3 regions of the Halomonas sp. Cn5-12 genome follow, and region 1 is predicted to be linked to each of the others. Evidence: predicted binding sites of a transcription regulator. Region 1 holds the regulator's gene; each other region holds the start of a gene.

Region 1 (8,086 bases):
GTGCGTGAAATTTGCGATACGCTCCTAACGTCCCAAGGGCACTGGGATGCCGTACTCGATACGTATCTGCACGGACAGCCATAATGCGCTTTAGGGTAAGAAAACGGGTCTGGATCACGGCAATGGTCATCGCCCTAGGCGGCGTGCTGGTTTGGCTAGACCCTCGCGGCCCCCAGGAGACTGAGATTGACTCTGAAGCTCGTGCCCAGGAACCTGGGCACGTATTAGAGAATGCCGAAATTACCCTATTTGGCGAAACAGGCACTATTCAGCAATCTCTGGTAACCCCACGGCTGGTGCATACTCCGCAAACGGCAATGACTGACGTGTTGTCACCCCGTGCCACGCTGTTTGATAGCGAACAACGTGAGTGGCTCGCCACGGCGAACACTGGCACCCTCAATACTGAAACCCAAGCATTAACATTGGCAGGCTCCGCGCGGCTACTAGCGCCTGAAGAGGGGTGGCAGCTTGATAGCGAACTATTAAACTACGACGGGACCACCCGGCATGCCTGGAGCGACACCCACGTAGTGTTGCAGCAGCCCCCTCAGCGTATGGAAGCCTCCCGAATGGATGTATGGCTGGATGACAGCCAAGTCCGTTTAACCAACAACGTGCGCGGCGTTCATCCGCCGGCCACCCGTTCCCCTTAGGAGTCGCGGTCAACTACCCCCGCCTGAAGGCGGGAGCTTGTGACAACAAGCCCGGTTGACCAGGGAGAGCGGTAGCCAACCCGCTACGTTGATAACAGGTCGCCAAGACTCACCCACGGATGCTTCCTCAGTCCGTGGCTCTGAAAGGTCAAGATCATGCTGGCGCAAGGTAAAACGCCGAAGATCTTGATCGCTGCCACAAGGCAGGAGCCGGTTATCGACATTCCCGAGGGGAGACGGGGCGCAAGCCCCGCGACACAAGGTCCGTAAGGGCATTGATTAGGAGGAAATCGCATGGCGATTTTCGTACTGGACAAAAAGAAGCAGCCGCTGATGCCGTGCAGTGAAAAACGGGCTCGGTTGCTGCTACAGCGCGGGCGTGCCGTGGTGCATAAGCGCTATCCGTTCACGATCCGGCTGAAAGATCGAGTGGGCGGTAGCACGCAGCCACTAAGCCTGGGCATCGACCCTGGCAGCAAAACGACCGGGCTGGCGCTGATACGCGAACCGGACAGTCAGCAGCGGCATGTGCTGTGCCTGTTTGAACTAATCCATCGCGGTTATCAGATCAAAAAGGCATTACAACAACGCGCCGCCTTTCGGCGTCGCCGCCGCAGTGCCAACCTGCGTTACCGCGCCCCGCGCTTCAATAATCGCACCAAACCCAAGGGCTGGCTGGCACCGTCGCTGCAGCATCGCGTCGATACCGTCACGGCCTGGGTGAACCGGTTGAATCGTTTAGCGCCTGTAACCGCCATCAGCCAAGAGTTGGTGCGCTTTGATACGCAGAAGCTGGATAACCCCGAGATCAACGGCGTGGAGTACCAGCAAGGCACGCTGCTGGGCTACGAAGTACGCGAGTACCTGCTGGAAAAATGGGGCCGTGAATGTGCCTATTGCGGCACCGCCGATACGCCGCTGGAGATCGAGCATGTGATACCGCGCTCGCGGGGCGGCTCGAACCGCGTCAGTAATTTGACCCTAAGCTGCCACCCCTGCAACCAGAGCAAGGATGCGCTGTCACTGGTGGATTTTTTCGCCACTGACAAAGGCCTGAAAAAGCGCCTGAAAGCCAACGGCCACACCGCTAACGCTCGGCTTGAGCGTGTGCAGCGCCAGCTCAAGCAACCGCTGCGCGATGCCAGCGCGATCAATGCCACGCGCTGGGCGCTGTTTAATGCGCTCAAAGCGACTAGCTTGCCGGTGGCTGTCGGCACCGGCGGTCGCACCAAGTACAACCGCCAGCGACTGGGCATTCCTAAAACCCATGCTCTAGACGCGGCCTGTGTCGGTGCGTTCGACGCACTACATGCTTGGCAGGTGCCCACATTAACCATCAAGGCGATGGGGCGTGGTAGCTATCAGCGCACCCGCTTAACGAAACACGGGTTTCCGCGTGGCTATCTGATGCGGCAGAAGCAGGTGCACGGCTTTCAAACCGGCGACATGGTGCGTGCGATGGTACCGACTGGCAAGAAAGCAGGTACCCATACGGGGCGTGTCGCGGTACGCAAAACCGGCAGTTTTAACATCCAGACCGAACAGGGGGCCGTGCAAGGCATCTCGCACAAATACTGCACCCTCATCCAACGCGGTGATGGCTACGGCTATCACTTTACACCCTTCACCCACCTAACAGGAGGAGCGGGACAGGCGGTGGCGTAACCCAGTCGCCCTGCGGGCGACGCGCTATCCCTCCCGGCGCTAAAGCACCGGGTTTCTCGCGCAAAATCTGATGAATGCTCTAATCCGCACTGCACTTCTTGCCCTAGCCGTGCCGCTTGTCACAATTGCACTGCCTGTAGCGGCACAAAACCAAGCGCCTATTCATGTGGAGGCCGACCGGTTAGACCTTGACCAACGAGCAGGGACAGCCGTGTACACCGGTAACGTTGACATTCGCCAAGGCAATATGCAGCTACGCGGAGAGCGTGTCGAAATTCAGCGTAACAATGCTGGCGAGTTGTCTCGCGCCATCGCTACGGGCGAGCGTGCTTACTTGCGTAACCAAATTGAAGACCAAGAAACCCCTATAGAAGGCTGGGCGCGTCGGATTATTTATCACGTTTCCGAACGCCGGGTTGAGCTGATTGACCAAGCTGAGCTGACCCAGCAAGGAGATCACTTCCAAGGTGGACGTTTAGAGTACTTTATCGATCAAGAAGTAGTACAAGCACGCTCTGACGTTAGCGGCAGTGAAAATCAGCGTATTCGTATGACCCTTCAGCCCGAACAATAGGAAGTGGCCACGTGGCAGCATCAACATCCCCAGTCCCCACACCAGTAAAAACGCTCTACGCCCATCATTTAGCGAAGAGCTATAAGCGCCGCCGTGTGGTTAAAGATATTAATCTGGAAATCACTCAAGGTAGCGTGGTTGGGCTACTTGGCCCTAATGGTGCAGGTAAAACCACCTCGTTTTATATGATTGTGGGGTTGGTCAAATTGGATGCGGGCAAAGTAGGCATTGACGACCTTGACCTCACTCATGCTCCTATGCATGAACGCGCCATGGCAGGGATTGGTTATCTACCCCAGGAAGCTTCCATCTTCCGCAAGCTCTCCGTGGCTGACAACATTATGGCCATTTTAGAGACACGCAAAGAGCTTGATCGAAGCGCCCGGGAAGCACAACTTGAGTTACTACTTGAAGATTTTCACATCACTCATATACGCGACAACTTAGGCATGAGTCTTTCTGGGGGCGAACGCCGCCGTGTTGAAATCGCCCGCTCATTGGCCACCGAACCGGCCTTTATCCTGCTGGATGAACCTTTTGCCGGGGTTGACCCGATTTCCGTTGGGGAAATTAAAGCTATCATTCGAGCGTTAAAGAAACGCCACATTGGCGTATTGATCACCGACCATAACGTTCGTGAAACGCTGGATATTTGTGATATTGCCTACATTGTTGGCGACGGTCACATCATTGCCAGTGGAAACGCCCAGGAAATCCTCAACAACCAGAAGGTTCGAGATGTCTATTTAGGCGCTGATTTCCGCCTTTAAACAGTGACCTGCAGAAGCATTTCTTTTAGTGGCATGCTTATTGCACTTGCACCAAGCCATAACTCGCTCTAGGGTGGAGCTTTCTGATTAACGAGTGGTTCTCAGATGGTCATGAAAGCTTCTCTCCAATTGCGTATCGGCACACAGCTGACCATGACACCTCAGCTGCAGCAGGCTATCGCCCTGCTTCAGCTATCGACGCTGGACCTTCGTCAAGAAATTCAGCAAGCGCTAGATGCCAATCCCATGCTTGAGCAAGAAGATGAGTTTGGCGAGCAGGCTGTCAGTGAGCCTCAAGAGGCTGAGTGGTCCGAGAGCATCCCCAACGAACTCTCCGTCGACAGTGACTGGTCAGATACCTATCAAGACATAGGCAGCCTGGGTGGCAGCAGTGAAGGCCCCGACTTCGAGCGCCAAGCCGCTGGACAAAGCCTACATGGCCACCTGCTATGGCAACTGGCCATGACAGACTTTAGCCCGCGAGAATACGCCATCGCGGAAAGCCTGATTGATGCGCTGGATGCCAACGGCTATCTCACCCAGCCGCTTAATGACATTCGGGAAGGATTAAAAGCCCAAGGCCATGACAGCTTAAGCCAGCGGGAAGTGGAAAATACCCTGCTGCGCTTGCAGCAATTTGAGCCCACCGGCGTCTTTGCCCGAGACCTGCGTGAATGCCTGATGCTGCAACTCGCCTCACTACCTGAGGACACCCCTCTGCTAATGCCCGCCAAACGGCTGGTTCGCCAGTTTTTGGAAGCATTAGGCAAAGACGATATGCGGCTTCTCAAGCGCCGTTTAAGCCTTGATGACGAGCAGCTTGACGATGTCATCCGTTTAATTCGCAGCCTTGACCCACGCCCTGGGAGCACCTATGGCGTTACCGACGACAGCTACATCACCCCCGACCTAGTCGTTCGGCACGACAATGAAGGTTGGCATTTAGAGCTCAATCCAGAAGCACTACCACGCTTGCGTATACAGCCCGACTACGCCAGCTTGATCAAACGCGCAGACAAAAGCCAAGACAACCAGTTCCTCAAAGAGCACCTCCAAGAAGCCCGCTGGCTGATCAAAAGCTTATCGAGTCGCAATGACACGCTGCTACGAGTTGGGCGTGAAATTATTGCACGCCAAATTGGCTTTCTGGAGCATGGCGAAGAAGCAATGAAACCGCTGATTTTAGCGGATATTGCTGAAGCGGTAGAGATGCACGAATCCACCATATCTCGTGTGACCACGCAGAAATTTATTCACACGCCACGGGGCGTTTTCGAGCTTAAGTACTTCTTCTCAAGCCAGGTAAGCGGCCAAGACGGCGGCGACAGCCACTCCAGCACAGCCATTCGCGCCCGCATCAAAAAGCTGATTCAGGATGAGCCCTCAGGAAAACCGCTCTCCGATAGCCGCTTGGTGACTCTGCTTGAAGAGGGGGGCATTAGCGTTGCACGGCGTACTGTCGCAAAATATCGGGAGTCAATGGGCATTCCCTCGTCAAGTGAGCGCCGCCGTTTACGCTAGTTAAGCGGTACGTATGAACAAACTCAACGCAAGGGCTTTGCAATAGCGTAAAAAGGGTTACAATCGAAGTACAGTCCGATGGATAAGGAGCACGTCAATGCAAGTAAACATCACTGGTCATCACGTTGAACTGACTGACGCCTTGCGCGACTACGTTAACGAAAAGCTAGAGCGCGTTGAACGCCACTACGACAACATTACCACGGTGCAAGTGACCTTATCTGTTGAGAAGGAGCGCCAGCAAGCAGCCTGCACACTGCACGCTGCCGGTGCAGACCTTCACGCCGAAGCGCTTGATAACGACATGTATGCCGCTATTGATGCGCTAGCAGACAAAATCGATCGTCAACTCGTTAAACATAAGGAAAAAGCACAAGCTCGCGCCCAGGGCGCTGGTGTGCGTTAACTCAATGACGTTGGAAACCATCCTCCCCCCGGAGCGCGTGCTTTATGACGTTCCCGGGGGCAGCAAAAAACGGGTGCTGGAGTTTTTCAGCACCTTTATCGCCCAAAATACACCCAGCCTAGATAGCCAAGAGGTGTTTAGCCGACTCATTGGCCGCGAGCGACTAGGCAGTACGGGGATAGGCAACGGGGTTGCCATCCCCCACGCTCGCAGTCCTCACTGTAGCGCACCCATTGCTGGCTTTTTAAAGCTTGCTGAGCCAGTAGACTTCGACGCCATTGATGGCGACCCGGTGGATCTTGTGTTTGTGCTGCTGGTACCAGAAGAGGCAGATGACACCCACCTAGCACTGCTTGGCCAAGTGGCTACTATTATGAACGACGCCCATACGCGTCAGCAGTTACGTAAAGCCGATAGTCAGCGCGAACTCTTAGCACTTATTACCGCCAAGATTCGCGAACAAGCCGCCTAGGCTTTATGGGCGGTGGCCACTGCACGCAGCGATAATTTCCTCCCATGCAAGCCAAGAGAGACGCTATGCAACTGGTGATCATTAGCGGCCGTTCAGGGTCCGGTAAATCTATCGCCTTACAAGCGCTAGAGGATCTTGGCTACTACGCTATCGACAATTTACCCGCCATGCTGCTGGGCTCATTAGTTGATGAACTACGTGAGCAAGGCGAGCGCACTCACTTAGCAGTGAGCATTGACGCGCGCAACCTTCCTACGGCGCTTGAACGCCTCCCAGCTTTACTGGAAGAACTACGCCAGCGAGAAATTCGTTTTCAGGTCATCTATCTGACCACGGATGCGCGCATTCTTTTGGAGCGTTACTCAGCCACCCGCCGTCGCCACCCGCTTACCCGGGATAGCGAAATGACGTTGGAAGAGGCCATCAATAAAGAAGAAGAGACGCTGCTTGAAATTCGCGATCTCGCTGACTTGTTGATCGATACGTCGCGCTTATCCGTGCATGACCTGAGACGCCGCATTACTGATCAAGTCGCCCACCAGCGAAAAGATCAGCTAACACTGACGTTTGAGTCGTTTGGCTACAAACGCGGCGTACCCATGGATGCCGACTTAGTCTTCGATGTTCGCTGCCTGCCCAACCCTTATTGGGACCCTACCCTGCGCCAATTTACAGGGCGTGATGCTGATATAGTGGCGTTTTTAAGTAGCTACCCAATGGTCGAGGCAATGACCAATGATATTCAGGCTTGGTTGGAAAAGTGGCTTCCGGCTTACCAAAATAGCCAGCGAAGTTATATAACCGTGGCTATTGGCTGCACCGGCGGGCAACACCGCTCTGTTTATATGGTCGAACAGCTTGCTAAAAAGCTGGTTAAACAGACCGGAGAAGTACAGTTGAGACACCGTGAGCTGGGGTTACAATACACGCTGAGCGAAGAGCCTGCGGTGCCATGCGTTACCACACCCGCCGCTGCCAGCACGCCCTGAGTTTCAGGACCTAACTTTTAAGGCCTAAGCTTCTCAAGACCTAAGTTTTTCAAGACCTAAGTTTTTCAAGACCTAAGTTTCAAGACCCACTCGGCAAAAAGGAACCAGAGTGCCCAAAAGAACCTTAACACTTACCAACCAGCGTGGTCTTCATGCCCGCGCGGCCACCAAACTGGTGAAATGTGGCCAGCAGTTTTCCGCGAATATCGTGGTTTATAAGCAGCAGCAGAAAGCCGATGCCGCCAATATTATGTCGCTGCTAATGCTGGCCGCCCCCTGCGGCACCGAGCTCACTGTCGCCGCTGAAGGAAACGACGCCGAACAGGCGCTAGATGCCATTGAAGCTCTGTTCGACGCACGGTTTGACGAAGACCAGTAGCTAGTTTACCAAGTCAGCACTTGTCGACTAGCTTCCTGCCACTGTCATCGCATCAATCAGCCAGCTACCCGTGTGAATACTGCCACGGGTATCCGTATCACTTCCCACACCGCTTAGCCCCGCGAACATCTTGTTGAGGTTACTAGCAATAGTGAACTCCTCAATGGGGTACTGTACTTCGCCATTCTCAATCCAGAAACCCGCTGCTCCCCGGGAATAGTCGCCAGTGACGCCGTTAACGCCCTGCCCCATGAGCTCGGTCACCCAAATACCACGCCCCATCTGTGTTAACAGCTCTTCCCGCGGCGTTAACGGCGCTAACAAGCGCATGTTGCGCGCGCCGCCTGCATTGCCCGTGGACTGCATCCCTAAACGACGCGCACTGTAGGCAGAGAGCATGTAACTCGCCACCCTCCCCTGATCAATAAACCGGTTGCTACGGGTTTGTACACCCTCCGCATCAAACGGTGAACTAGCCGTTGCTCCCACTTCCATCGGGCGCTCTTCTAACCCAAACCAATCGGGGAATAGCGGGCTACCCAAGCGATCACATAAAAACGAGGCTTCTCGATAAAGCGCGCCGCCCGCCAGAGCACCCATAAGGTGGCCGATAAGGCCGCTAGCAAGGGAGGGATCGAACAGCACAGGAAACGT
Region 2 (8,086 bases), on a different contig from region 1:
AGCTGCAAACGCGAAGAGGAACGTTCACTCATAACGGCCACCCGCCTGCCCACACCACCAGCCCCCAAAGCGCCAGCAACGGCAGCGCGACAAAGCCCAACCGCTTAGTGGCAGACAACGACATCAGCGAAAAATGACAAGGGCCTTCCTTGTTATGGCGATGCATGTGCTCACTCATCGAGCGTCCTCGCTATCGAATAAATAAGTTATAACATAACATTTGGTGAAACCAAAAAAGTGGCGGATATTTTACGCGCTCACGGCGCGCTGACAACGGTAAGCGCGCTAATCTTCCGCCCACTCCAAAAGTGCCTAACAAAGCGACGATGGCAATGTAGGCACTAAACATAGATAAATAGTGTAGAGAGGAGGTAACGACCTAATAGCGCCAGGTGGCGCCAATCTGCTGGGGCGACACCATCAGCGCGTATTCACCTTCTAACGTGATGGGGCCAAGAGACACGCGGGCAGGCTGAAAGCGGTTAATCGCGCTGGAGGCCTGATTAGGCTGCGTCCAAATGTGCAGCTCATTAATCAGCATGCCTGTAGCGAAGTTGATGGCACCATCCCGCTCGCGACCGTCAGCGGCAATTACCGCCCCCGCCACAGTGTTCACCACCAGCGAGCTAACCCGCGCCTCAAACCCACGGCGTTCACGCTCCGCCTGGGCAAGCGAAAGCCCCAACGCCTGCACGCCGCTTAGCTCACCCTGCGCTTTAAGGCGCTCGTACTCTACCAGCGCCGCCTGATGCGGCTGGCGATCCGTCAGCATACCTCCCAGCGCTAAGGCGGATTTCACGACCCCAACACGGGCATCAAAACGGTCGTCCGGGTCGCTGGCTTCACTGGATTGGTAAGCATCAAACGCAAGGCTTGCAGCATAGATGCCCGTCCAACCCGCATCCCACCACTGCGCGTGCTGCGCCCCACGCTCAAACACCTCATCGTAAGCTGCCCAATCGGCACTGGTTTGTGCCTGAGCAGGCAGCGACAGCAGCAGCGCCGCCCCCGCCGCCAAGGTACCCCGTGAAAGTTGACGTAAGCGCATAACAGAACACCTAAAAGCCGTGAATTAGCATTAAGCGTAGCACGACGATAGCGCAGGGCCGGGGTGAATCAGACGGGCTAAGAATGGCGAAGATTAATGGCGTTATAAAGCGAAGGATGGTTAGATAGGTAAAAAATATAGGGAGAGCTGCCATGGATGACTTTTCGCCTTCTGACCTTAAAACCATCCTGCATTCCAAGCGTGCAAACCTTTATTACCTCCAGCACTGCCGGGTGTTGGTAAATGGAGGGCGAGTGGAGTACGTGACCGATGAGGGCAGCAAATCCCGCTACTGGAATATCCCCATTGCCAATACCACCTCGATTTTATTGGGGACGGGTACCTCCATTACCCAAGCCGCCATGCGTGAACTCGCCAAAGCGGGTGTGTTAGTCGGATTCTGTGGAGGCGCATCAGAAATTCCGCAACTACTCCTTCTCCTCATCCTCATCCTCATCCTCTTCCCAGCGTTCGATGGCGCGTTTGTCGTCGGGGAGTCGCACCATATCGCCCACGTTGAGATTTTGGTGTGACTGAGAGCGGTGGCCGCGTTGGTCGAGAATGGCGGCCACACTGCCAATGCTCACGGCATCTTCTTCGCGGTAGGCTTCTACTTTGACCCGCACAATGCGGCCTTGGTAACGGGCGGAAAGCACGGCACCTGGGTAGGGGGGCGTGTGTTCGGGGTCGTCCTTGAAGAGGGTTGCTACGCTGGCGCTGCCGGGCTCGTCCCATTCAATGTGCTTGTGCATGGTGAGCGTCCTTACTATGGGTGAATAAAAATAAGAAGGCTCGTTAAGTGTAGTGTGCGTTGGCAGAACTCGGCCAATCTAATCAAGAGCGCGTCTAGCGCTAGGGTGTGTAGCTGTGGGTAGAGTAGGTACCACAGCTGTGCTGCCAGGGGCTGTTTATCCAGCGCAATCAGCCCATTCCGCTTGGCTCACATAGGCTGCCCGGTTGATCCGTGCGCCTAGCGTTTGCGAGGGCGTGATTAAGCAGTGCACATGGTAGCGCTGCTCAATGGGCGATAGCCGCTCATCTATCTGATTGCACGTCACAATAATTGGCGCCACATGCTCTGCAAGGCCCGACTCTCGGATGGAACGTAGGTGTCGCGGTAGCAAGGCTCCTGTCACTGGGTCAACGATAAAGCAAACCGTACCCATGTAAGCGGCTTCCTTTGTTATGAAGCATGTCTGAAAGTAATTTGTTGTAGATTTTGGTTTGTTTGCGTATCAAGATAAAGTTTTCTGACGGTAGCTCGCTAGGCGCTGGGTTTTTTGAGCCAACTTGGTGCATTGATACCTTTTTATGAGCTTTTATGGTGCGCAAATAAAAAATAAAGGCGCTTTTGTGCGCAACCAAAAGGCCTTTGCTACATGAAGAGGCATCTTTTCATAGGTTTTTGTATTTTAAAAACAAAGCATTATAAATTTTTGATGCCATAATGGTGCAGAGTTGGCATGCTCTGTGCTTATGCATTGTAGATGGTTTTGTCACCAGCTATTAGATCGTATGCAGAAGCCTCTCGGCATGCTACAACGATAGCCGGTCTGAAATGATCGCTGGGCGTTTTGTTGTCCATCGTCAGGCAAACGTTAAGCGAACAAAAAAGACAAACGCGCCACATGCAGCTGCGTGTTGAACGGTTTGTTGAATAACACTTTTATCGATAGCTTACAGTTACAAGCTTTAAGCCACGCTCATACCGGAGGACACTATGTCAGCCAAGACTCTTGCGCTAATCGAAGAACATGATGTTAAGTGGGTAGACCTGCGTTTCACCGACACACGCGGTAAAGAGCAGCACGTGACCGTGCCTGCGCGTGACGTGAACGAAGAGTTTTTTGAAAACGGCCAGATGTTCGATGGTTCTTCCATCAATGGCTGGAAAGGCATCAACGAGTCTGACATGATCCTGCGTCCGGAAGACGGCACCGGCTTCCTGGACCCCTTCACCGAAGACGCTACCCTGATCCTGCGTTGCGACATCATCGAGCCTGCCACCATGCAGGGCTATGATCGCGACCCGCGCTCTATCGCTAAGCGTGCAGAAGCTTACCTGCAGTCTACCGGTCTGGGCGACACCGCCTTCTTCGGCCCAGAGCCGGAATTCTTCATCTTTGACGAAGTGCACTGGAAGTCCGACATTCAAGGCTCCATGTACAAGATCACTTCCGACGAAGGCGCCTGGGCCACCGACAGCAAGGTCGAGACTGGCAACCTGGGTCACCGTCCGCGCGTGAAAGGCGGCTACTTCCCGGTTCCTCCGGTCGATAGCTTCCACGATATCCGTGGCGCGATGTGTAACACCCTGGAAGCGATTGGCCAGACCGTGGAAGTTCACCACCACGAAGTTGCCAACGCGGGTCAGAACGAAATCGGCGTTAAATTCAACACGCTGGTGAAGAAAGCTGACGAAGTTCAGGAAATGAAGTACGTGATCCACAACGTGGCGCACGCTTACGGCAAGACCGCTACCTTCATGCCGAAGCCGCTGGTAGGCGACAACGGTTCTGGTATGCACGTACACCAGTCGTTCTGGAAAGATGGTCAGAACCAGTTCGCAGGCGATGAGTACGCTGGCCTGTCTGAAATGGCTCTGTACTACATCGGCGGTATCATCAAGCACGCCCGTGCTCTGAACGCCTTCACCAACGCGTCTACCAACTCGTACAAGCGTCTGGTACCGGGCTTCGAAGCGCCGGTTATGCTGGCCTACAGTGCTCGTAACCGCTCTGCGTCTATCCGTATTCCTTACACTGCCAGCCCGAAAGGCAAGCGTGTAGAGACTCGCTTCCCTGACCCGACTGCCAACCCCTACCTGGCGTTCGCAGCGATGCTGATGGCGGGTATCGACGGTATCAAGAACAAGATCCACCCTGGCGATGCCATGGATAAGAACCTGTACGACCTGCCGCCAGAAGAAGGCAAGTCCGTACCGACCGTTGCCAACAGCCTGGACCAAGCACTGGAAGCACTCGATGCTGACCGTGCGTTCCTGACCGAAGGCGGCGTATTTACTGAGGAAATGATCGATGCCTACATCGAGCTGAAGATGGAAGACGTCGAGCGTATCCGCATGACGACTCACCCGATCGAGTTCGACATGTACTACTCTTGCTAAGAACGGTTGCTAAACACCGTTTTAACAAGAGTGCTAACATCACCCTTGCGGTGTGATTAGCCTGAAAAACCCCGCCTCGGCGGGGTTTTTTGTTGGAGCAGCATAAGGGTGAGAAAGTAATGATCAGTAGATGGCGTTTGCGTCAAAAAAGTGGTTTGTCCACAGGGGCTGCGCTACTGCTGGGCTTGTGGGTAAGCGCTGCGCAGGCTCAAACGGTGTATCGTGTGGTGGATGCGCAGGGCAACGTGACGTTTACTGACAACCCAGAGCGTGGTGGTAAAGCGATCACTCTGGCCCCGCTGCCAAGCGTGCCTACCGCTGCTCGGCCTGCTTCTCTGTCTCCCCGCGCGAAGGGGAATCCTGGCCAACCGTTTATGCCCTATGACCGCTTTGCGATTGCTAACCCAGCGGCGGGGGCCTCGCTGCGAAATAATATGACGCCAGTTGAAGTGGCGGTTTCGCCGCCGCTACGCGACGACCACCAAATTCAGCTGCTCGTGAATGGCGAACTAAGCCAATCTGCCCTGCATAGCGATGCGTTCTGGCTGGCGGGCTTGCCAGCGGGCCAACACCAGCTGCAGGCCGAACTGTTGGATAGCCAAGGGCGTATTCAACACCGCACCGATCCGGTGACTATTTTTATTGCTGAATAGTGCAATGCACTACAATGGTGCATAGGAGTATCTGAATTTGTTCGGCAGTGCGCTATAACGGCTCGCTGTGCCCACGCTGGCTGCCCATCAGCCGTGCATGCCGCCGTTTGTGCTTAATTGGCGCGTTTTTTGCAGTTCCTCTCTCAACGATCCCATCACGCTATTGTTCATCACACTATTATTAGAGCGACGTTTCAGGACACGCCATGTATCAGCGCTTATTAGAACATCTCACCACCGCAGTGCTACTGCTCGACGGTGAACTCCGTGTCCGCTGGATGAACCCAGCGGCGGAAGCGCTGCTAGCGGTGAGCTTTAGCCGTGTGCAGGGTATTAGTCTAGATACCTTGCTAGGCGGTGGGGAAAGTATTGATGAGGTATTGGCCAAAGCGCGGGATGCCTTTCACCCCTATACCCAGCGGGAAGCGCGTATCACGCCGCTCAATAGTGAGCCGCTCACGGTGGACTATACGGTAACGCCCCTCTCAGCCGATGAGCTGCTGCTGGAAGTCGAGCCGAGAGACCGCTTGATGCAGATCTCCCGCGAAGAGGCGCTCACCACCCGCCAAGAGACCATTAAGGTGCTGGCGCGGGGCTTGGCCCACGAGGTGAAAAACCCATTAGGCGGCATTCGCGGTGCGGCGCAACTGCTGGAGCGTGATTTAGACGACCCGGCGCTACGGGAATTTACCCATATCATCGTCGAAGAAGTAGACCGCTTACGAGATTTGGTTGATTCCATGCTGGGCCCGAACCGCATCATTAAACATGAGCCGGTCAATATCCATAAAGTGCTGGAGCGAGTGCGAGCGCTGCTGATTGCCGAGCATCCCCATGTCACTGTCAACCGCGATTACGACCCCAGCCTGCCGGATCTTTCTGGTGATGAGTCGCAAATGATTCAAGCGGTATTGAACGTGGCGCGTAACGCGGTGCAGGCCATGAGCGATGCAGAGACCCCCTCACCGGAGCTGATTCTACGCACCCGTGCCCGGCGCCAGTTCACTTTAGGCGCCGAGCGGCACCGGCTAGTGAGCGAAGTCGGCGTGATTGATAACGGCCCTGGCATTCCTGAAAGCCTACGCGAAACCCTCTTTTACCCGATGGTGTCTGGCCGCGCGGAAGGCAGCGGTTTGGGGCTATCCATTGCTCAGTCAATTTTGCACCAACATCAAGGATTGATCGAATGCGACTCACGACCTGGACATACCGAATTTCGTTTACTGATTCCATTAGTTATTAATTGCACCGGAGAAGCGTCATGACTGAGGCGACACGTACCGATGTTGCACGGGTGGTTATTGTCGATGATGACCGCGCTATCCGTTGGGTGCTGGAGCGCGCACTGGCGCAGCCAGACCTAGAGGTCGAGTGTATTGAGCGTGCCGACACAGCGCTGGCACGGCTGCTGGAAAGCCCACCGGATGTGCTGGTGACCGATATTCGCATGCCGGGGATTGATGGGCTGGATTTAATGTCACGGGTTCGCGAAGCCCACCCGGACCTGCCGGTCATTGTCATGACCGCTCACTCCGATTTAGATAGCGCCGTGGCCTCTTATCAGGGGGGGGCGTTTGAGTACTTGCCCAAGCCGTTTGATGTGGATGAGGCGCTGGCGCTGGTACGCCGTGCGGTAGCCCACGCCCGTGAACGCCAGCGGCCGGTGAGCGTGCCGGAAGGCCTAAGCGCCGAGATCATCGGTGAAGCGCCCGCCATGCAGGAAGTCTTTCGCGCCATTGGGCGGCTCTCCCATTCGCACATTACGGTACTGATTAACGGTGAGTCGGGCACCGGTAAAGAGCGTGTCGCCCAGGCGCTGCATCAGCACAGCCCGAGGGCGGGCAAGCCGTTTATTGCTTTGAATATGGCGGCAATTCCTCGTGACTTAATAGAGTCCGAGCTTTTTGGCCATGAGAAAGGCGCGTTTACTGGGGCGGCTGCCCAGCGCCAAGGGCGCTTCGAGCAGGCCAACGGTGGCACGCTGTTTCTGGATGAAATCGGCGATATGCCCGCCGAGACGCAAACCCGTCTGCTGCGCGTGCTGGCCGACGGCGAGTTTTACCGCGTGGGCGGGCATACCCCGGTAAAAGTTGATGTGCGGATTATCGCGGCAACCCACCAGAACCTAGAGTCGTTGGTAGATGATGGGCGCTTTCGTGAAGACTTGTTCCACCGTCTGAACGTGATTCGCGTTCATCTACCGCGCCTTGCCGAGCGCCGCGAAGATATTCCCCGGCTAACCCGGCATTTTTTGGCCGAAGCGGCGAAAGAGCTTTCCACCGATATCAAAGTGCTGACCCCTGAGGCAGAGGCGCACTTAACCCGGCTGCCGTGGCCCGGCAACGTACGTCAGCTGGAAAATATCTGCCGTTGGTTAACGGTCATGGCCTCTGGCCGGGAAATCCTGGTAGAAGACCTGCCGCCAGAGCTACGCACGGTCGGTGCGTCGGAAAGTAGCGTCCACGGTGATTGGCGTTCAGCATTTCGCGATTGGGCTGATCATGCTTTGGCAGAAGGCCATACGCACCTGCTGGAAGAGGCGGTACCCGATTTCGAGCGCATTATGATTGAAACTGCACTCAAGCATACCGGTGGTCGCAAAGGCGAGGCCGCTGAGCTGCTGGGCTGGGGGCGTAATACGCTTACCCGTAAACTAAAAACGCTGCTGCCTGCGTTGGCGGATGACGCCTAGGGCATCGGCTCGGCGGAAATGGGGGCAGGGAGTACAAACACGGCATCAGCCAGTGTTGGCTCGGGGAGGTCGCACTCAGCCTGTTCCCAGGGCAGCAGGCTGAAAGTGTGTTGAATCCCCAGCCCTTCTAGCTGATGCCCCACACCATGGCGGCAGCTTCCGTAGGCGTGCGTGGTTAAGGTGCCTGTGAGCAGCGCAGCCAAACCCAAACCGGTGCGCACCGCGTTAGCCCTCTTGAGCCTTAAGGCGGTTGATGTCGGCAAGAATCTCTTCTGTCAGTGTGGCGTTGGCGCGCATATCGCCGTTGCGGGAAGCTTCCATCGCCGCTTGCAGCTTGCGTTCGTACGCTTGTTGAAGCTTCTTTTTTGGGTCGCGCTTAAATAGTCCAAACATGTGCACTATCCTTTTGGTGTATATTATTTGCATAGGTTTTGGGTGCTTATGTCGACTGCTTTACGCGTTTTTCGTTTTCCGGTGCGTTGCTGAGGCTAAACCGGTGGGCGGGCGTCCGCACACTGGGCTAAGAAGCGTGTAAAGTCGTCCAGGATAGTGTCCAGGCTACTATG
Region 3 (8,086 bases), on a different contig from region 1:
CGCTAGGTTTTGGCGATGTGACCCACGGAGAACACTATGTTAATGCGCCGTTTTATGCTGTTAACCGCACTGCTGTTCATGAGCACGCCGCTGATGGCGGCTCATCATGGCAGCGACCACTCTAATGCCATGGAGGGCCACTCCTCTATTGAAGTGGCGCAACCCTGGACCCGTACAACGCCGCCGGGGGCCGGGGCGGGCGGTGGCTTTGTCACTCTCACCAATCACGGCGCTGGCGATGACATGCTGCTGGGGGCGACCAGCCCGATCACCGAGCGTGTCGAGATTCATATTATGGAGATGGACGGCGATGTGATGCGCATGGCACCCCTGCCCGGTGGCATTGAGCTACCGGCGGGCGAGAGCGTGACGCTAGCGCCGGGCGGTTTACACTTAATGTTGATGGAACTGGGTTCTCCCATCGTTGAGGGTGAACCTGTCCCTGTGACGCTTGAATTCCAGCACGCCGAGCCGATGGAGATCGAGCTTCAGGTGCTGCCAGTAGGTGCTTCTCCGGAAGGGAGCCACCATGAAGGTGCCCATGATCATGGGCACGCGGCGCACTAAGTCGGCCCACCGCCCTGTTAGCCTTGGCGAGCGGGGCGACGCTTCCACCACATCACGCCTGCGGCCACGCACATCACGATGATGGCGATGCATACCGCCAGCAGGAAGAGCTGATTGGTAAGCCCAAACTCCTGCCCCAAGTGAACGTTAATCCCAAACTCCAGCCAGCGGCCTAGCGGGCCATAGTCGGCGTAGCTCATATCGAGCAGCGGCCCACCACGCCGCCCCTGCCGTTGCGCGGCCACCAGAGATAAATGCCGGTGGCGACTAACAAAATCGACCAGCCCGCGGCAATCTCAATCAGCTTGCGCGGGGTTTGCCCGAAAAACTTGAAGCTATGCAGGTAGCGAGCGGTCCTCATCACCGTTCCCCGGTCATCCAGCGAACCAAGCACCTCAGCCGTATAGGGATTGACGTACACCGCCAGCCGTTCGCCGGTTAGGTGCAATGTGATGGCTATATGCACATATTTGGTGCATTGGAGGGCTGGGCAAGAGGGTTGAGGCTCAAAAAAAGGTCTTTATGACGGTAAAAAAGCGCCTTTCACCATTTTGGCGCATTCTTTGCATTTATAAGGCAATGATGAATCCACCAGAAAGCGACAGCGCCCCATGATGTTGAGCGAACTTGCCCCACCCGCTGCTGGTTCCGGCCACCGCTTTGACGCTGAGCGCCGCTGGGCCGCCTCGCTGGCCCTGCGTTTTGCCAACCGCGATGGAGTGACCCGGTTAGTGCAAGCGCGCCACCAAGGTCCGTTACGGGTACAGCGCCCCTTCTACCCAGAAGGCAGCCAGGAAGCGTGCCACGTTTACGTATTGCACCCGCCCGGCGGGCTGGTGAGCGGTGATGCGCTGACCATTCGCGCTCATATCGAGCGCGATGCCCATGCGCTGCTCACCACCCCCGCTGCCAATAAGCTCTACAAAGCCGACAGCCAAGGCGTGGCCTGGATACAGCACACCGAACTGACGGTAGAAGAGGGCGGCACCTTAGAGTGGCTGCCCCAGGAAACCATCGCGTTTAATGGTTCAAAGGGCACTCAACGCACCCATATTGCGCTGCAGGGCAATGCCCGCTGCCTAGGCTGGGAAGTGATGGCACTCGGCCGCCCGGCCAGTGATCTGCCCTATGTCACGGGGCGCATCGAACAGCACTTTCGCTTAACCCTGGATGGCAAGCCGCTATGGCTTGAACGCCAGCCGCTGGACCCCGCGCACCCACGCTTTGCGGGCCGCTGGGGGCAGGGCGGCGCCACGGTGCAAGCCACGCTCTGGGCGGTGGGTATTGACGATGCCGCTGCGGCTATTGAAGCACTGCGCGAAGCGCTGCCGGATAACCCCCGCTGGGCGGTAACCGTGCGCCACGGCGTACTGCTGATGCGCTATCTAGGCATATCCCGTAACGAAGCCTGGGCGCTGTGTGAACAGGCCTGGCACCTGCTTCGGCCGCGCTGGATCGAGCGCGAAGCGCATACGCCGCGCATTTGGCTAACTTAATTGGCAACACGCTGATAACGCTGGAGACACTCCATGGAACTGACCCCACGAGACAAAGACAAGCTGATGCTGTTTACCGCCGCCCAGCTTGCCGAGCGCCGCAAAGCGCGTGGTTTAAAACTGAACTACCCCGAAGCGGTAGCGCTGATCAGCTTTGAGATTATGGAAGGCGCGCGAGATGGCCGCAGCGTGGCGGATTTAATGAGCTACGGCCGCGAAATCCTCACCCGAGACGACGTGATGGAAGGCGTGGCGGAGATGGTCGATGAAGTGCAGGTGGAAGCCACCTTCCCCGACGGCACCAAGCTGGTCACCGTTCACACGCCGATCAACTAATCATCCACCGTTAGGAGAGCGCCATGATTCCAGGACAGTATCAGTTACAAGAGGGTGATATCGAGCTGTGCGCGGGTCGCGAGCGTATCACCGTGGAGGTGGCCAACACCGGCGACCGCCCCATTCAGCTTGGCTCCCACTACCACTTTGCCGAAGCCAACCCCGCGCTGGTGTTTGACCGCGATAAAACCCGGGGTTACCGCCTGGACGTCGCCGCCGGCACCGCCATCCGCTTCGAACCCGGCCAAACCCGCGAAGTCACGCTGATTCCGTTTGTCGGCAAGCGGGAAATCTACGGCTTCCGTGGCGATGTGATGGGGCCGCTCGATTAGCCAACGGATTAATAAAGAACAACCGACGGTAGGGCGGGCATCGGCTGGGTGACTGTCTGCGCCATGGATGGCGCAGTCAAGCGTACAAGGACGTATTCACAGCGTGTCCCATGAGTGATGGCCTCCCCAGTGCCAAGCTTCATCTTTTAGGAGAGGCAAATATGAAACCGGTAAACAAAATCAGTCGGCAAGCCTACGCCGATATGTACGGCCCCACCGTAGGCGACCGCGTGCGCCTGGGCGATACCGAGCTGTGGATTCAAGTCGAAAAAGACGCCACCCACTACGGTGAAGAAGTGAAGTTCGGCGGCGGCAAAGTTATCCGCGATGGCATGGGCCAAAGTCAGCGCCAGGACGCCTCGGTGATGGACACCGTGATCACCAACGCGCTGATTCTGGACTGGTGGGGCATCGTCAAAGCCGATGTAGGGCTGCAAAACGGCCGCATCGCCGCCATCGGCAAGGCAGGCAACCCCGACACCCAGCCCGATGTCGAGATCGTCATTGGCCCCGGTACCGAAGTGATCGCCGGTGAAGGCAAAATCCTCACCGCAGGCGGCATCGACGCCCACATTCACTTCATCTGCCCCCAGCAGGTGGAAGAAGCGCTGATGAGCGGTGTCACCACCATGCTGGGCGGCGGCACCGGCCCCGCCACGGGCTCCAACGCCACCACCTGCACCCCCGGCGAGTGGCACATTGGCAAGATGCTTCAAGCGGTGGACGACCTGCCCATGAACATCGGTCTGCTCGGCAAAGGCAACGCCAGCCTGCCAGAAGGGCTCGAAGCACAGCTGGAAGCGGGCGCGATGGGTCTCAAGCTGCATGAAGACTGGGGCACTACCCCCGCCTCGATTGATACCTGCCTGAGCGTGGCGGAAAAGTACGATGTGCAGATCGCCATCCACACCGATACGCTCAACGAATCCGGCTTCGTGGAAGACACCCTGGCGGCGTTTAAAGAGCGCGGCATTCACACCTACCACACCGAAGGCGCAGGCGGCGGCCACGCCCCGGACATTCTCACTGCCTGCTCCAAGGAGTACGTGCTGCCGTCCTCCACCAACCCCACGCGGCCCTACACGGTGAATACCATCGACGAGCATCTCGACATGCTCATGGTCTGCCACCACCTGGACCCCAATATTCCCGAAGACGTGGCCTTTGCCGATTCACGTATTCGTCGCGAAACCATCGCCGCCGAGGATATCCTCCACGACCTGGGCGTGATCTCGATGATCGCCTCCGACTCCCAGGCCATGGGCCGCGTGGGTGAAGTGGTCTGCCGTACCTGGCAAACGGCGCACAAAATGAAGGTGCAGCGCGGCCTGCTGCCGGAAGATGAAGCGCTGGGGGCCGACAACCTGCGCGCCAAGCGCTATATCGCCAAATACACCATCAACCCCGCCATTACTCACGGCATCGCCCATGAAGTCGGCTCGATTGAAGTCGGTAAGCTGGCGGATTTGGTGCTGTGGAAGCCCGCTTTCTTTGGCGTCAAACCCGCGCTGATTCTGAAGGGCGGCATGATTGCCGGTGCGCCCATGGGCGACCCCAACGCCTCCATCCCCACGCCGCAGCCGGTGCATTACCGCCCCATGTTCGGCACCTTTGGCCGCGCCGCCAGCCAGACCCGGCTCAACTTTGTCAGCCAAGCGGCGATTGACGCGGGCATTAAAGAGCGACTGGGACTACAAAGCACGCTTTCCGCCTGCAAGAACGTGCGCGGCGTGCGCAAAAAGGACATGAAGCTCAACGACGCCTGCCCAGAACTCACCGTCGACCCGCAAACCTACGAAGTGCGCTGCGACGGCGAACTGCTCACCTGCGAACCCGCGACCGAGCTACCGCTGGCGCAGCGGTATCACTTGTTTTGATTGAGCTGCTGTCCGGAGCGCCGGGGGTAGGCCTACGAGAGGGCGCTGTAAATACGTCCCTGTACGCTACTTTTGCCATCCATGGCAAAAGACCCTCTCTACGGCCTACCCCCGGCTCAGCCTTCAAGGATCGAGAAAGGATGAGAGCATGTTGAAATTAATTGAACGCCTCGGCCCCATAGATGAGGGCACCGCCAGCGACACGCTGACACTGCCCTTTGAGCTACGCATTCGTGGCCGCTTAAAAGCTGAGAGCGACAGCGGCCAGCCTCTTGGGCTGTTTCTGGATCGCGGCCCCGTACTGCGCGATGGCGAAGGCCTAAAAGCCGAAAATGGCGAGATCGTGCGCATTTGCGCCGCCATTGAACCCGTGGTGACCGCGCGAGTGAGTACTGGCTTACCGCTGGCCCGGCTGGCTTACCACCTCGGCAACCGCCATGTGCAGCTCGCACTGGGTGAAGACGCGAAAGGCGGCTGGGTACGCTTCCCGCCCGACCACGTCCTCGAGGAGCTGGCCGAGCTGCTGGGTGCCACGCTTGAGCACCACAACGCCACCTTCGACCCCGAACCGGGCGCTTACAACCAAGTGGGCGGTGGGCATTCGCACAGCCATTCGCATAGTCATTCCCACGATCACGATCACGATCACGCGCATGAGCACCACCATGCCCACTGAACAGCCCTCCGACCTCGCCCTGCTAGGGCTGATGCAGCTCGTCAGCCCCGCACTGCCCATTGGGGCCTTCGCCTTTTCCCAAGGGCTAGAGAGCGCTTTTGAGTTGGGCTGGGTGAGTGATGAGCCAAGCCTCTCTCAGTGGCTATCCGGCGTGTTAGAGGATGGCCTGAGCCGCTGCGAACTGCCGCTGATTGAGCGGCTGTATCGCGCTTTCGAGCACCAAGATGGCGTTGCAGTGGCCGAGTGGGACGACTGGCTGGCTGCCACCCGTGAAACCGCTGAACTGGCTGCTGAAGACAGCCGCCTGGGCGCCTCGCTGAAGCGGCTGCTGGGCAGCCTCGACCTATTACCCAAAAATGAAGGGCTGCCTAGTGAAGACTCACTTACGCCCTTGCTACCGGTCCAGGCAGGCTATGTGACCCTATTTGCCTGGGCGGCCTACCAGCGCGGCATCCCTGTGCGTCAAGCGCAGCTCGGCTTTGGCTGGGCGTGGCTGGAAAATCAACTCGCGGTGGCCTGTAAAGCGCTGCCGCTGGGGCATACCGCTGCCCAGCGCATTATCGAGCAGTTACGTGGCGAGCTGGTGAGTGCCGTTGAGAAGGCCCAGCGGCTAGACGATGACGAGCTTGGCCCTGCGCTGCCCGGTGTGGCGCTGGCCAGCGCCCTACACGAAACCCAATATTCCCGTTTGTTTAGAAGCTAACGAGCGTTGTTATTTAGGAGAAAACCATGACTCACTGTTTACGCGTTGGCGTGGGTGGCCCGGTTGGTTCAGGTAAAACCGCCCTGCTCAAGCAGCTCTGTACCGCGCTGCGCGACCACTATGACATTGCCGTTGTCACCAACGATATCTATACCCGCGAAGACGCCGATTTCCTGCTCAAGCACGATGCGCTGCCCGCCGACCGTATTCTCGGCGTAGAAACCGGCGGCTGCCCGCACACGGCGATTCGTGAAGATGCTTCGATGAACCTAGCGGCGATTGACGAGCTACACGCCCGTCATCCCAAGCTGGAACTGGTACTGGTCGAGTCTGGTGGCGATAACCTTTCCGCCACCTTTAGCCCCGAGCTTTCTGATCTGACGCTCTACGTGATCGACGTGTCGGCAGGCGACAAAATTCCCCGCAAAGGCGGCCCCGGCATCACCAAATCCGACCTGCTGATTATCAACAAAATCGATATTGCCGAGCAGGTTCACGCCTCACTGGAGGTGATGGAGCGCGACTCGAAAAAGATGCGCGGCGAGCGCCCGTTCGTGTTCACCAACCTCTACGATGGCGTGGGGCTTGAAGAGATCATCCGCTTCATTCTCGATAAAGGCATGCTGGACGAGCGTCGCCCAAGGGCCGCTGTAACACATTAAACGGAAGTGGGTATAGGTATAATTAGCAGATATAAAAAACTGCCCAGCTTTGATGGTATGAAAGGCTGGGCAGTTGCAGTTGTTTAGGTGAGATCCTGCCAAAACGGGCCATCCCTGGCCACCACATTTCTACAATGAACTGATAGGCTGTTGATATCCTTAACTCATGTTATGTAAAGGTGTTTTGTAGCTTGAATTTATTGTTCATAAAGCAAAAAATCATGAGAAGTGACTAAAGCTGACACACTTTTTGCCGATAACAAAGCACCGATTACAACGCATATCCCCCACTTGATGAGGATAGAACTCGAACATGATGGCTACTTCTGAGAAGAGAAGTCGTTGGGCCTTGGGTTTGCAGACCAAGGTGCTGATGCTGGTATTACTCCCCTTACTGTTGGTCACCGTTGTCTTGGTCTGCTTTGAAGCCTATAGCAACGCCAAGGACACCCGCGAAGCATTAGCGGAACAGCGTGAGTTGTTGATTGAAGGGCGTCGTGCCGCAGTGCGCGATATCGTGCAGATGGCAACAACGGCTATCGCCCCGATTTATGAAAACGCCGGTGCCAATGACCGTGAAGCTAAGGAGCGCGCTGCTGAAATGCTGCGCTCCATGCGCTTTGAAGGCGAAAACTATATTTTCGTATATGAGTACGATGGTACTAACATCGTACTGCCTCACTCTCCGGAGCGTGAAGGTCAAAACCTGAGAGACCTGCAAGCACCTGATGGCACCTATATCGTGCGGGATTTCATTCGAGTTGGCCAAGATGGCGGTGGTTTTTACGAATACCCGTGGGAATACCCCGGCACCAATGAGTCTAAGCCCAAGCACTCCTACATTGATCGTTTAGAAAAATGGGGCTGGATTGTAGGCGCTGGTGTGTATGTAACAGATGTTGATGAAGCAATGGCCGAGTTAGAGGCTGCTGCCGCTGCCGACCTACGAAATGCGATTATATCTGCGACGCTGCTAGGCGCTGCACTATTTGCAGCTATTGCTCTGCTGGCCTTTGGCTTTGTGCGTCGTATCGTCGGGCCGATAAAGCGCACCGCTGATGCGATGGGGGATATTGCGCAAGGTCGTGGTGACCTAACCCGTCGTCTTACCATAGAGAGCAACGATGAAGTGGGGAACCTCGCTGTCCAGTTCAACGCCTTTGCTGGCCGCATGCAGGATACCCTGCGCGACGTACGCCGCAGCACGGTCAGCGTTTATCACTCTGCTGGCGAAATCTCGCGTAGCTCCGAGGAGCTGTCTACTCGCACCGAGCAGGCGGCGGCCAATCTTCAAGAGACATCGGCCTCCATGGAGGAGATTACCTCCACCGTGAACCACAGTGCTGACAATGCCCAACAGGCCAACAAGCTGGTGCAGTCCACTGCGGAAGTGGCCCACCAGGGTGAAGAGGCCATGGGGCAGGTAGAAAACACGAT

The links. Region 1 encodes sigma-54, which starts transcription at its own class of promoters, with help from an activator protein. Its sites were predicted from a motif close to TGGCACNNNNNTTGCTNT; they were not measured.
Region 2: glnL (nitrogen regulation protein NR(II)) is a predicted target of sigma-54. The motif match lies at 4,947-4,964, and genes of this name have one in related genera.
Region 3: L1249_RS12235 (urease accessory protein UreD) is a predicted target of sigma-54. The motif match lies at 1,120-1,137, and genes of this name have one in related genera.

Annotation. Positions count from the first base shown of each region.
Region 1 covers NZ_JAKGAY010000001.1:245,089-253,174, forward strand. Annotated here, with positions in the region: gene L1249_RS01175 (KdsC family phosphatase) at 1-84, shown strand, start outside; gene lptC (LPS export ABC transporter periplasmic protein LptC) at 84-656, shown strand; gene iscB (RNA-guided endonuclease IscB) at 951-2,321, shown strand; gene lptA (lipopolysaccharide transport periplasmic protein LptA) at 2,392-2,895, shown strand; gene lptB (LPS export ABC transporter ATP-binding protein) at 2,907-3,665, shown strand; gene L1249_RS01200 (RNA polymerase factor sigma-54) at 3,771-5,186, shown strand; gene hpf (ribosome hibernation-promoting factor, HPF/YfiA family) at 5,284-5,592, shown strand; gene ptsN (PTS IIA-like nitrogen regulatory protein PtsN) at 5,597-6,064, shown strand; gene rapZ (RNase adapter RapZ) at 6,130-7,053, shown strand; gene L1249_RS01220 (HPr family phosphocarrier protein) at 7,163-7,432, shown strand; gene pmbA (metalloprotease PmbA) at 7,460-8,086, opposite strand, start outside.
Region 2 covers NZ_JAKGAY010000002.1:148,077-156,162, forward strand. Annotated here, with positions in the region: gene L1249_RS02100 (metal ABC transporter ATP-binding protein) at 1-32, opposite strand, end outside; gene L1249_RS02105 (hypothetical protein) at 29-178, opposite strand; gene L1249_RS02110 (hypothetical protein) at 380-1,048, opposite strand; gene L1249_RS02115 (hypothetical protein) at 1,477-1,800, opposite strand; gene glnA (glutamate--ammonia ligase) at 2,769-4,175, shown strand; gene L1249_RS02125 (DUF4124 domain-containing protein) at 4,295-4,828, shown strand; gene glnL (nitrogen regulation protein NR(II)) at 5,035-6,093, shown strand; gene ntrC (nitrogen regulation protein NR(I)) at 6,090-7,520, shown strand; gene L1249_RS02140 (hypothetical protein) at 7,517-7,741, opposite strand; gene L1249_RS02145 (DUF6435 family protein) at 7,746-7,913, opposite strand; gene L1249_RS02150 (alpha/beta fold hydrolase) at 8,009-8,086, opposite strand, start outside.
Region 3 covers NZ_JAKGAY010000021.1:48,610-56,695, forward strand. Annotated here, with positions in the region: gene L1249_RS12220 (copper chaperone PCu(A)C) at 37-567, shown strand; gene L1249_RS12225 (PepSY domain-containing protein) at 585-767, opposite strand; gene L1249_RS12230 (PepSY domain-containing protein) at 764-1,033, opposite strand; gene L1249_RS12235 (urease accessory protein UreD) at 1,179-2,063, shown strand; gene ureA (urease subunit gamma) at 2,097-2,399, shown strand; gene L1249_RS12245 (urease subunit beta) at 2,423-2,731, shown strand; gene ureC (urease subunit alpha) at 2,893-4,608, shown strand; gene ureE (urease accessory protein UreE) at 4,757-5,284, shown strand; gene L1249_RS12260 (urease accessory protein UreF) at 5,274-5,987, shown strand; gene ureG (urease accessory protein UreG) at 6,014-6,649, shown strand; gene L1249_RS12270 (methyl-accepting chemotaxis protein) at 6,966-8,086, shown strand, end outside.